DNA from 2 places in the Mesorhizobium sp. BE184 genome. Region 1 is predicted to be linked to the other one. Evidence: riboswitches for the same ligand, from Rfam matches in the RefSeq annotation. Region 1 holds a riboswitch; the other holds the start of a gene.

Region 1 (5,275 bases):
CCTTCAACGGCCTGCAGATCGATCCCGCGGCCATCAAGGGCCGTGAGTTGCCGCCGCTCGACGGCAGCGCCGACGCCACGATCAAGAACGGGCTCGCCGCGCTGCGCAGCAAGGTCCGCAGCCTCAGAGGTCAGTCGGCCGAGTTCCGCAACCTCGAACTGTCCTCTGGCGAAGCGCGGATCACCGTCGCCGGACCGGTTTCGATCGATGCCGAGGGGCTGATCGACGCCAATCTGACGATCAAGCTCAGCAATCCGAACGCGGTCGCGGACATCATCGCCAGGGCGATGCCGGAAAGGGATAGCGAAATCCGGCAGGGGTTCGCGGCGCTCGCCATGCTGGGCAACCAGACGTCGATGCCGCTCAAGGTTGTGAAGGGCAAGGCGTCGCTCGGCTTCATTCCGCTCGGACGGATCAAGCCGGTGGAGTAGGCAGTCGGCAGATCGGCAGTGGGCAGTCGGATTTCGATTGCCGACTGCCTATTGCCGACTGCCGCCTGGATGCTCCACCGCCTGGCGGCCGAAATCAGGGGCATCGATGTCCTGCCCGGCCTCGATGATCGAACGGCGGACGGCGCGGGTGCGGGTGAACAGGTCGAACAGCTTCTCGCCGTCGCCCCAGCGGATCGCCCGTTGCAGCGAGGCGAGGTCTTCCGAAAACCGCGCCAGCATCTCCAGGATCGCGTCCTTGTTATGCAGGCAGACGTCGCGCCACATGGTCGGGTCGGAGGCGGCGAGGCGGGTGAAGTCGCGGAAGCCGGACGCCGAATATTTGATGACCTCGGATTTGGTCACCGATTCCAGATCGTCGGCGGTGCCGACGATGTTGTAGGCGATGATGTGCGGCAAATGCGAGACGATCGCCAGCGTCATGTCGTGGTGCTGGGGGTCCATCGTGTCGATGTTGGAGCCGCAGCGGCGCCAGAATTCCGACAGTTTTTCCAGCGCGGCGGGATCGGTATCGGGCAGCGGCGTGAAGATGCACCAGCGGTTTTCGAACAGCTCGGCGAAGCCGGCATCGGGGCCGGATTTTTCCGTACCCGCCAGCGGGTGGCCGGGGATGAAATGCACGCCCGGCGGCACATGCGGCTGCATCTGGGCGATGACCGAGCCCTTGGTCGAGCCGACATCGGTGAGGATGGCTCCCCTTTTCAAGCTGGGTGCAATCTCTTGCGCAACCTGGCCGGAGGAGCCGACCGGAACCGAGACGATCACCAGATCGGCATCGCGCACGGCCTGTTGTGCGTCGGTAGTGTAGCTGTCGCCGAGGCCAAGCTCCTCGGCCCGCTTCAGCGTGGCTTGGCTGCGCGTCGAGATGGCGAGGTGGCCGGCGAGATGTTCGCGGCGGATGACCCGCGCCAGCGAAGAGCCGATGAGGCCGATGCCGACCAGCGCGATCTTGTTAAAAAGCGGTTCAGACATGGTCTCAGCTTTTCAGGAATGCGGACAGCGCGGCCACGACGCCGCGGTTCGCTTCTTCGGTGCCGATGGTCATGCGCAACGCATTGGGGAAGCCGTAGCCGGCGACACGGCGCAGGATGAAGCCGCGTGCCGTCAGATAATCGTCGGCCTTTGCCGCCGAATGCGCCGCGTCGTCCGGAAAATGGATCAGGATGAAGTTGCAGACGCTGGGCGTCACGCGCAGGCCGATCTGCGTCAGTTCCACCGTCAGCCAATCCAGCCATTCGCCGTTATGCGCGACGCTTTTCTCGACATGAGCGCGGTCTCGCATCGCGGCGGCGCCTGCCTCGATGGCCATGGCGTTGACGTTGAATGGATCACGCACCCGCTCGACGGCGGCGACGATGGAGGCAGGCGCGTAGCACCAGCCGATGCGAGCGCCGCCGAGGCCGTGAACCTTCGAGAAGGTGCGGGTCATGACGACATTCTCGTTGCCGGCGACCAGTTCGACGCCCGCCTCATAGTCGTTACGGCGGACAAATTCGGCGTAGGCCGCGTCCAGCACCAGAAGGACGTTCTTCGGAAGTCCCGCGTGCAGGCGGCGCACTTCCTCGAACGGCAGGTAGGTGCCGGTCGGGTTGTTCGGATTGGCGAGGAAGATGATCCTGGTGCGCGGGGTGACAGCCGCCAATATGGCGTCGACGTCGGTCCGCTCGTCCTTCTCCTTGGCGACTACGGCCGTCGCCCCGGTGCTCCGGATGTAAATCGGGTAGGCGAGGAAACCGTGCTCGCTGTAGATGCCCTCGTCGCCGGGCTCGAGATAAATGCGGGCCAGAAGCGCGAGGATTTCGTCGGAGCCATTGAAGGCGAGCACGTTGGCGAGGTTCAGCCCATGCGTGTCGGCGATCGCCTGCCTGAGTTTCAGGGACGAGCCGTCCGGATAGCGCTCAAGCCGTCCGGCCACGTCGCGGGCGGCCTCGATGGCTTTTTCGGAAGCGCCGAGCGGATTCTCGTTCGACGACAGCTTGTGCAGCTTCACGCCCGTCGGCGCGGTGCTCTTGCCCGGCACATAGGCGTCAATGTCCATGATCCCCGCGCGGGGGGTGGGGCGTATCTTTTCCTGTGCCTGATCCATCACAAGTATCCGTTCAGGGCTCCATGCCGGGGCCGCAGCGGGAATACAGGCGGGCGGGTTCAATGTCGAGAGCGACGGCTCCTGCGGCGGCCGGTTGAGAATCATTGACGTCAAGTCACACCGGTTCTAAATAGGGGGAGTCCCGTGGTGATTTGGCCGGTCGGCTTGCAGCCACGTAAAAAAAATCGCTAAAGGACCGTGGAGCACAAAATCCTCTGGGGCCGGTCGCGATTTCGCCGCCGGTCTTTTTGTTGGAGTGCCCGCTCATGCCGATCAAAATCCCCAATCAGCTTCCCGCCCGGGAAGTGTTGACGCATGAAGGCGTCTCCGTCATGGACGAAAAGACGGCGTTGCGTCAGGATATAAGGCCCCTGCAGATCGGCCTGTTGAACCTGATGCCCAACAAGGTTCGCACCGAGACGCAGATCGCCCGGCTGATCGGCGCCAGCCCGCTGCAGGTGGAACTGACGCTGGTGCGCATCGGCAACCACAAGGCCAGGAACACTTCGGCGGATCATCTCATCAGCTTCTACCAGACCTGGGACGAGGTGAAGCACCGCAAGTTCGACGGCTTCATCGTGACCGGCGCGCCGATCGAACTGCTGCCCTTCGAAGACGTGACCTACTGGGACGAGCTGACGCGCATTTTCGACTGGACGACAACGAACGTCCTTTCGTCGTTCTTCATCTGTTGGGGCGCCATGGCCGCCGCCTGGCATTTCCACGGTATCCCGAAGCACACGCTGGCAAAGAAGGCCTTCGGTGTTTACCGGCATCACAACCACGCGCCGGCCTCACCTTATCTGGCCGGGTTTTCCGACGATTTCGCCATTCCGGTCTCGCGCTGGACGGAAGTGCGCGGCGCCGACCTTCCAGCCGGAAGGGGCATCGATCTTTTGATGGATTCGGAGGAGACCGGCCCCTGCATGCTCGCCGAAAAGGCAGGCAACCGGCTCTATATGTTCAACCACATCGAGTACGACTCCACCTCGCTCAAGGAGGAATACGACCGCGACGTGGCGGCCGGTGTCGAGATCGCGGTGCCGCATGAGTATTATCCAAGTGACGATCCGACCAACCCGCCGCTCAACCGCTGGCGCTCGCATGCCCATCTTCTGTTCGGCAACTGGATCAACCAGGTTTACCAGATGACGCCGTACGACATCGACGATATTGGCGCTGGATCTGATCCGGCGGTCGCCTAGCCAATACCCTCGAACCGTATTGGGGGTGTTTTCTATCTTTTACGCTTCTTGACCGTTTTGGGCGGCGGCTCGATGGCGCCCGGACGGACATGCGGCGGTTTCAGCGCCGGACCCGCCGTGTCCTTGACGATATCCAGCGTTCTCGGAAAGAATTCGTAGTTGCGCTGGCTGCGCCCGATGTTGACGACTGCCGATTTGGGCAGGTTCCTTTCGATGGCGGCGAGCAGCTGCTTTGTCTGGGTGCCGTCGAACGTATCCAGCGCCTCGTCAATGATGACCCAGGCCGGTTTATGCAGGACAAGCCGGGCGAAGGCGAGGAGGCGTTGCTCGTCGTCGCTCAGTTCGTGTTCCCAGCGGGCGCTGCGGTCGAGCCAGGCGGAAAGCCGGTCGAGACCGACCGCGGCCAGCGCCTTCTTCATCGCCGCGTCGTCGATCTTTTCGGCCTTGCCGGACCGATTCAGCACTTCGCGCAGGGTACCGGGTGAAAAATAGGGCGTGCGGGAAATGAACATCGGCGTTTCCCCGGCAGGCAGGCCGATGCGCCCCTTGCCCCATGGCCACAGGCCGGCCACGGTGCGGAACAGCAGCGTCTTGCCCGAGCCGGGATCGCCGGTGACCAGCACGCGCTCGCCGGCCTCGATGCGGGTCTTCGGCTCGTTCAGCCTGATGCAGCCGGTCGGCGCGACGATTTCGAGCCCGTCGAAGGTCAGCGCGTCGTCCTTGTTCGCCACGATCTCGATGCGCTCTTCATCGCCATACAGGCTGTCTGTCTCGGTAAGCGCCATACGGAAATCGGCGACGCGCATCAGCGTCGCGCGCCAGTCGGCGATGCCGCCAATGTTGTTGACGAACCAGCGCAGCGAGGAATGCACCTGGTTGAAGGCGCCGACCGCCATCATCAGCCCGCCGAAGCTCAGATCGCCGGCGAAATAGACCGGCGAGGCGACCAGTATCGGCGCCACGACGGTGATCCAGCCATAGGTGTCGGTGACCCAGCCGAGATTGATCTGCGCGCCGTAGATGCGCAGCATCGCAGCCAGGACCGCGCCAAGGTCGGTTTCCAGCCGCCGCTTCTCGTCGGCCTCGCCGCGGGCGAGCGCGATGGCGTCGATGTGTTCGTTGACCCGCACCATGGAGTGGCGCAGTTCGGCCTCGCGCGCATAGCGGTCGCTGTTGAGCTGAATGAGCGGCCGCCCGACCAGCCAGCTGATCAGCGAGGCGAGACCGGCATACAGGAACGCTGCCCAGACCATATAGCCGGGAATGGCGATCGTGCGGTCGCCGATGTGGAAGGCGAAACCGGAAGACAGCGTCCACAGGACGCCGACGAAGGAGGCGAGCAGGATGCAGGCCTGCAGCAAGCCGACGCCCAGATCGGTGGTCAGATCGGAAAGATGGCCGGCGTCCTGCTGCATCCGCTGGTCGGGATTGACGCCGATGACGCCCGCATGGGTCAGGCGGAAGGCGCGGTTTGGCCGCATCCATTGGTCGATCAGGTCGAGCGTCAGCGTTTCGCGCAAGCGAAGCCGCAGCCG
Region 2 (5,275 bases), on a different contig from region 1:
TGGACAAGGATCGCGGCGCTGATCAGGCTTTGCAGCGCGAAGGCGCTGACCATGATGATGAAGCCCGCATGTCGCCTCGATGGCCCCAGGGAGCCGGCGAGATGGCTGACGGGCGGTTCGGCAGTCGATGCCACGGTTGTCCGTCTTTTGGACAGCCAGGCATGTAACGGGACCGCGACAACCAAATTCAGCGCCGCAAAGATCAAATAGACCTCCTGCCACGGCATATAGGCGTGCAGCGCCGTGGTAACCGGCCAGAACACGGTTGAAGCGAAGCCGCCGATAAGGGTCAGATGAACGATGCTGCGCTGCGCCGTTCCGGGGCCGATCTGCACCAGCAGGGCGAACGCGGCACCATATTGCACCAGGTTCGACGCTACCTGGATGGCGATGAGCGCGAGAATGAAGGACGGACCGTTTAGCGCACAGGCGCAGGCAATAAGCGCGATTGCTGCCAGGATTGAGCCGGCGGTCATCGCCCGCCCCGCGCCGAACCGATCAATCCAGCGCCCCAGCAGCGGGGCCGCCAGTCCACCCACCAGCAGGGCCGCCGAGAGCACCGCGAATATCCATTCGGTGGACCAGCCGAAATCGCCGGCCATGTCGTCAGCCAGAATGCTGAAACTATAATACAGCGTTCCGTAGCCGATGATCTGGGTGATGCCGAGAGCGACGACAACTTTGATCGCAGATCGCCTTTCAATCGGCAGCGGAGTCGAATCTTCCTCAATCGGCACTCGGACCGGAACCATCTCAGGGTCGGGTGGAGCGGTCATTGCCAACACCTACGGTTTCGCCATCGGCGGATGCTTGTCCGGTGCGGGAGGCGGAGAGGCAACGTCCAGCTGTCCTGCGCAACAATCATCCATCAGGAAACGGATAAGCCCTTTCAGGGTATCGTATCTGGCGGTGTAGATGATCCACCGGGACTCTCGGCGTGTGGCGAGAAGCCCTGCCTGCTCCAGTTCCTTGAGATGAAAGCTGACATTTGACGCAGAGACTTGCGCCTTTTCGGCTATGGCGCCGGCCGCCATGCCTGTGGCGCCGGCGACAACAAGCAAACGCAGGATCCGAAGCCTGGTTTCCTGCGACAGCGCATGAAAGGCCAGCAGGGCCTGACGTTCTTCCATATTTCTATAATCCTATGAATGTTGAAATATGGATATTCCCATTTCCTGGACCGGGCAAGATGAGTTGCGACAATTCGACCGTACATGGAGAGCGGTTCGGACTTTGATGCGATTACGACCAGCCGGGTGGCACGCGGTGTCACCGAGATAGCACAAAGCTTGATCTTGCCGATTGCCCGAACGGTTGACCTCATGATACGAAGCCGCCAGCGCGGGCATGATGTAGTGGTAGCCTGGAAGCTTCCCAAGCTTTTCGTGCGGGTTCGATTCCCGCTGCCCGCTCCAGCTTCCAATCGTCAAATCCCACGGCGCGCCCCGCGCGGAAGCACGGCTTCGTCAGTAAATATCGAAGTCGAAATACTTCGCCTGGATTTTCCTGTAGGTGCCGTCGGCGCGGATCGCATCCAGCGCGGCGTTGAGGCTGTCGCGCAATTCGGTGTTATCCAGACGAACGCCGATGCCAGCTTCGGCCGCCGTGCCGTCGATATCGCCGAGCATCCTGCAACATGCACCGTCAACGCCCTTGAGCCAGCTCATCAGGAAGAACTTGTCGGAAAGGACGGCGTCGAGACGTCCGTTCATGAGATCAGCCATCGCCTCCTCCTGCGACGGGTAGAGCTTCACGTCGGCGCCGGCCTTGCCGTAGACCTTCTGGGCATAGTCGCCGAGCACGGTGGAAGCTTGCGCGCCCAACGCTTTGCCCTTGAACGCGGCTGCCACGGTGCCGGAAATGTCGCTGGCCTTCGGAGCCACAAGGGAAAAGGGCGTGGCGTAGTATTTATGCGTGAAGGCGATCTGCTTCTTGCGTTCATCGGTGACGGTCATGGAAGCGACGATCATGTCGAACTTGCCGGCCTGGAGACCGGGAATGAGGCCATCCCAGTCCTGGGCGACGATCTCGCATTCCACCTTCAGCCGCGCACAGAGAGCATTGGCGATGTCGACGTCGAAGCCAACGATCTTGCCGTCCGCTGTTACGCTGTTGAAGGGGGGATAAGCGCCTTCCGTGGCGATCCTCAGCTTCGATTGCGCGTTGGCCGGAAGGCAGGTCGCGGCGACCATGGCCAGGCCGAGCAGAGACGCGAGCAATCCTGAAATTTTCATGCTTTTCTCCTGGCGCGACGCGGCAAAACCCGGCGCCTGCGACGACGCCGTGGCCGCTTCAGCGCGCGGCGCGGAAATGTTTCGACAGTTTCAGGCCCTGCGCCTGATAATTGGAACCAAGATCGGTTCCGTAAAGTGCCGAAGGCCGCTTCAGCATGTACTCATAAACCAGCCGTCCGACGATCTGCCCATGATCGAGGATGAACGGCACCTCGTGGCTGCGCACCTCGAGCACCGCGCGGCTGCCGGTGCCGCCGGCGGCCGAATGTCCGAAACCCGGATCGAAGAAGCCTGCATAATGGACGCGAAACTCGCCGACCAGCGGGTCAAAGGGCGTCATCTCCGCCGCGTAGAGCGGCGGCACATGCACCGCCTCGCGCGACACCAGAATGTAGAACTCGTCCGGATCGAGAACGAGCTCGCCGGCGCCGCTCTTGTAGAGCGGTTCCCAGAAGCCGGAAACATCCTGGGCGGCGCGCTTGTCGACATCGACCAGTCCGGTGTGATGCTTGCCGCGATAGCCGATCAGCCCATCCTTGTCGCCGGCAAGGTCGATCGACAGCGCGATGCCTCCGCCGGAGATGTTGGGCGGGTCGACCGCCACCAGCGTCTCGGCGCGGTGCAGCGCGTGCAGTTCCGTTTCCGACAGCAAAGCGTTGCCGGTCCGGAAGCGGATTTGCGACAGGCGCGACCCGGCCCGCACGACGATCGGAAACGTCCGCGGGCTGACTTCGAGATAGAGCGGTCCCTCGTAGCCGGCAGCGATCTTGTCGAATTCGTGCCCGCGATCGGTCATGACCCGGGTGAAAATGTCCAAACGTCCGGTGGAGCTCTTCGGATTGGCCGAAGCGGAAATCTCCCCCGGGAGCGCCAGGCTTTCGAGCAGCGGCACGATGTAGACGCAACCGGTCTCCAGAACCGAGCCCTCGGTCAGGTTGATCTCGTGCAGCTTCAGGCGTTCCAGCTTCTCGGCGACCGTGCTGTCCGGTCCCGGCAGGAAGGAGGCGCGCACCCGGTAGGCGGTTGCGCCGAGCCTCAGATCGAGGCTGGCCGGCTGAATCTGGTCAGCGTCGAGCGGGCGCTCGCTCTTGAGCGCGCCGGCCGCAAACAGCGCCGCTATATCCTGGTCTGGGAGAATTCCGGTCTGCCGCAAGGCTCTGGTTCCGCTGATAGGCCGATCGGAGGCCGCTGGCCTAACCTCTTAATCAAGCCGGCGATTGACGCAAGCCGGCCCCGGGTCTAAAGGACCTTTATCCCGTGGTGATTTGGCCGGTCGGCTTGCAGCCACGTTAAACAAGTCGCTAAAGGACCGTCGGCGAGAGCCATAGGACCGGTTGCGACTTTCGCGGCCGGTTTTTTTGTGTCGGAACAGGGACCATGACTGAGAAAAAGCGCAACTGGAAACCCGCAACGCAACTCGTGCACGCCGGAACGCTTCGTTCCGAGTTCGGTGAACTGTCGGAAGCGATGTTCCTGACGCAGGGCTACCACTACAAGAGCGCCGAACAGGCTGAAGCGCGTTTCAAGGGCGAGGAACCGGGCTTCATCTACTCGCGTTACGCCAACCCCACCGTCGACATGTTCGAAAAGCGCATGTGCGCGCTGGAAGGCGCGGAAGATGCGCGCGCCACCGCCTCCGGCATGGCGGCCGTCACCGCCGCGGTGCTTTGCAGCCTGAAGGCCGGCGACCATATCGTCGCGGCGCGCGCCCTGTTCGGCTCCTGCCGCTGGGTGGTGGAAACGCTGGCGCCCAGATACGGTATCGAGACGACGCTGGTCGATGGCAGGCAGACGAGCAACTGGCAGGATGCAGTGCGTCCCAACACCAAGCTGTTCTTCCTCGAAAGCCCAACCAATCCGACGCTGGAAGTGGTCGACATCGCCGCCGTCGCCGCCATTGCCAATTCCGCCGGCGCGCGGCTGATCGTCGATAACGTCTTTGCCACGCCTTTGCAGCAGAAGCCGCTGGAACTCGGCGCGCATGTCGTCGTCTATTCGGCCACCAAGCACATTGACGGCCAGGGACGCTGCCTGGGTGGCGTCGTGCTATCCGACAAGAAATGGATCGACGAGAACCTGCACGACTATTTCCGTCATACCGGCCCCAGCATGTCGCCGTTCAACGCCTGGGTCCTGCTCAAGGGCCTGGAGACGTTGCCCCTGCGCGTGCGCCAGCAGACGGAAGCGGCCGGGAGGATCGCCGACTTCCTGGCCGAGCATCCCAAGGTTTCGAAGCTCATCTATCCGGGCCGCGCCGACCATCCGCAGGCCGACATCATCGCCAAGCAGATGACCGGCGGTTCGACGCTGATCTGCTTCGACCTGAAGGGCGGCAAGAAGCCGGCTTTCGCCTTCACCAATGCGCTGGATATCGTCACCATCTCCAACAATCTCGGCGACGCCAAGAGCATCATCACCCATCCGGCGACGACGACGCACAAGAACCTCGCCGAAGAGGCGCGGGCGGAACTCGGCATAGGACCGGGGACGCTGCGGCTGTCCGTCGGCCTGGAGGACACGGACGATCTGATCGCCGACATCGAACAGGCGCTGGCCAGCGCCTGAGTTTTGGTGCCGCGCGGGCGGCTGCGTTCAGACGCCCGAAATGGCTTCCTCGGCGGCTTTGGTGCGGATGTCCATTTCGTTGCCGCGCCAGTTGACTGCGCCGCCCAGCCAACCGCGCAGCCATACCGCCGGCAGGATGGCATCGCGCACCAGCATCGCCGCAAGCAGACGCGGCGATGCCTGCCAACCCTTGGCGAGCGCCAGGGCGTATTCCGGCAGGTAGATGGCGGCGAGCACGACCATCGCGACAACTGGAATGCTGAGCCCCAGGCTCCAGGCAGCGCATAGCGCAAGCAGTAAAGGAACCGCCGCGCCGATCAGGATTTCCGGCGCGAAGAACAGTGGGAACGTCACCCTGCGCAACCGCGCCCAGCGTATCTGCCGCGACCAGATTTCGGGCAGCGTGCGGCGGCCGAGCGGCTGCTCGAAGGGCGAACTGACAAGCCGGACCTGCAGGCCGAGGCTATTCACAAGCT

Evidence for each region. Region 1 has a riboswitch for S-adenosylmethionine ahead of metA (homoserine O-succinyltransferase). Riboswitches for the same ligand answer to the same signal wherever they lie in the genome.
Region 2: another riboswitch for S-adenosylmethionine. It lies ahead of J2X35_RS09510 (O-succinylhomoserine sulfhydrylase); the one in region 1 lies ahead of metA (homoserine O-succinyltransferase).

Annotation. Positions count from the first base shown of each region.
Region 1 is NZ_JAVDVU010000003.1:196,230-201,504, forward strand. It holds gene J2X35_RS14585 (DUF2125 domain-containing protein) at 1-431, shown strand, start outside; gene J2X35_RS14590 (prephenate/arogenate dehydrogenase family protein) at 480-1,421, opposite strand; gene hisC (histidinol-phosphate transaminase) at 1,426-2,535, opposite strand; SAM riboswitch at 2,670-2,747, shown strand; gene metA (homoserine O-succinyltransferase) at 2,802-3,740, shown strand; gene J2X35_RS14605 (ABC transporter ATP-binding protein/permease) at 3,773-5,275, opposite strand, start outside.
Region 2 is NZ_JAVDVU010000002.1:271,109-276,383, forward strand. It holds gene arsK (arsenite efflux MFS transporter ArsK) at 1-776, opposite strand, end outside; gene J2X35_RS09490 (helix-turn-helix transcriptional regulator) at 786-1,130, opposite strand; tRNA gene J2X35_RS09495 (tRNA-Gly) at 1,342-1,415, shown strand; gene J2X35_RS09500 (ABC transporter substrate-binding protein) at 1,467-2,219, opposite strand; gene J2X35_RS09505 (2'-deoxycytidine 5'-triphosphate deaminase) at 2,293-3,387, opposite strand; SAM riboswitch at 3,482-3,559, shown strand; gene J2X35_RS09510 (O-succinylhomoserine sulfhydrylase) at 3,612-4,799, shown strand; gene J2X35_RS09515 (ceramide glucosyltransferase) at 4,827-5,275, opposite strand, start outside.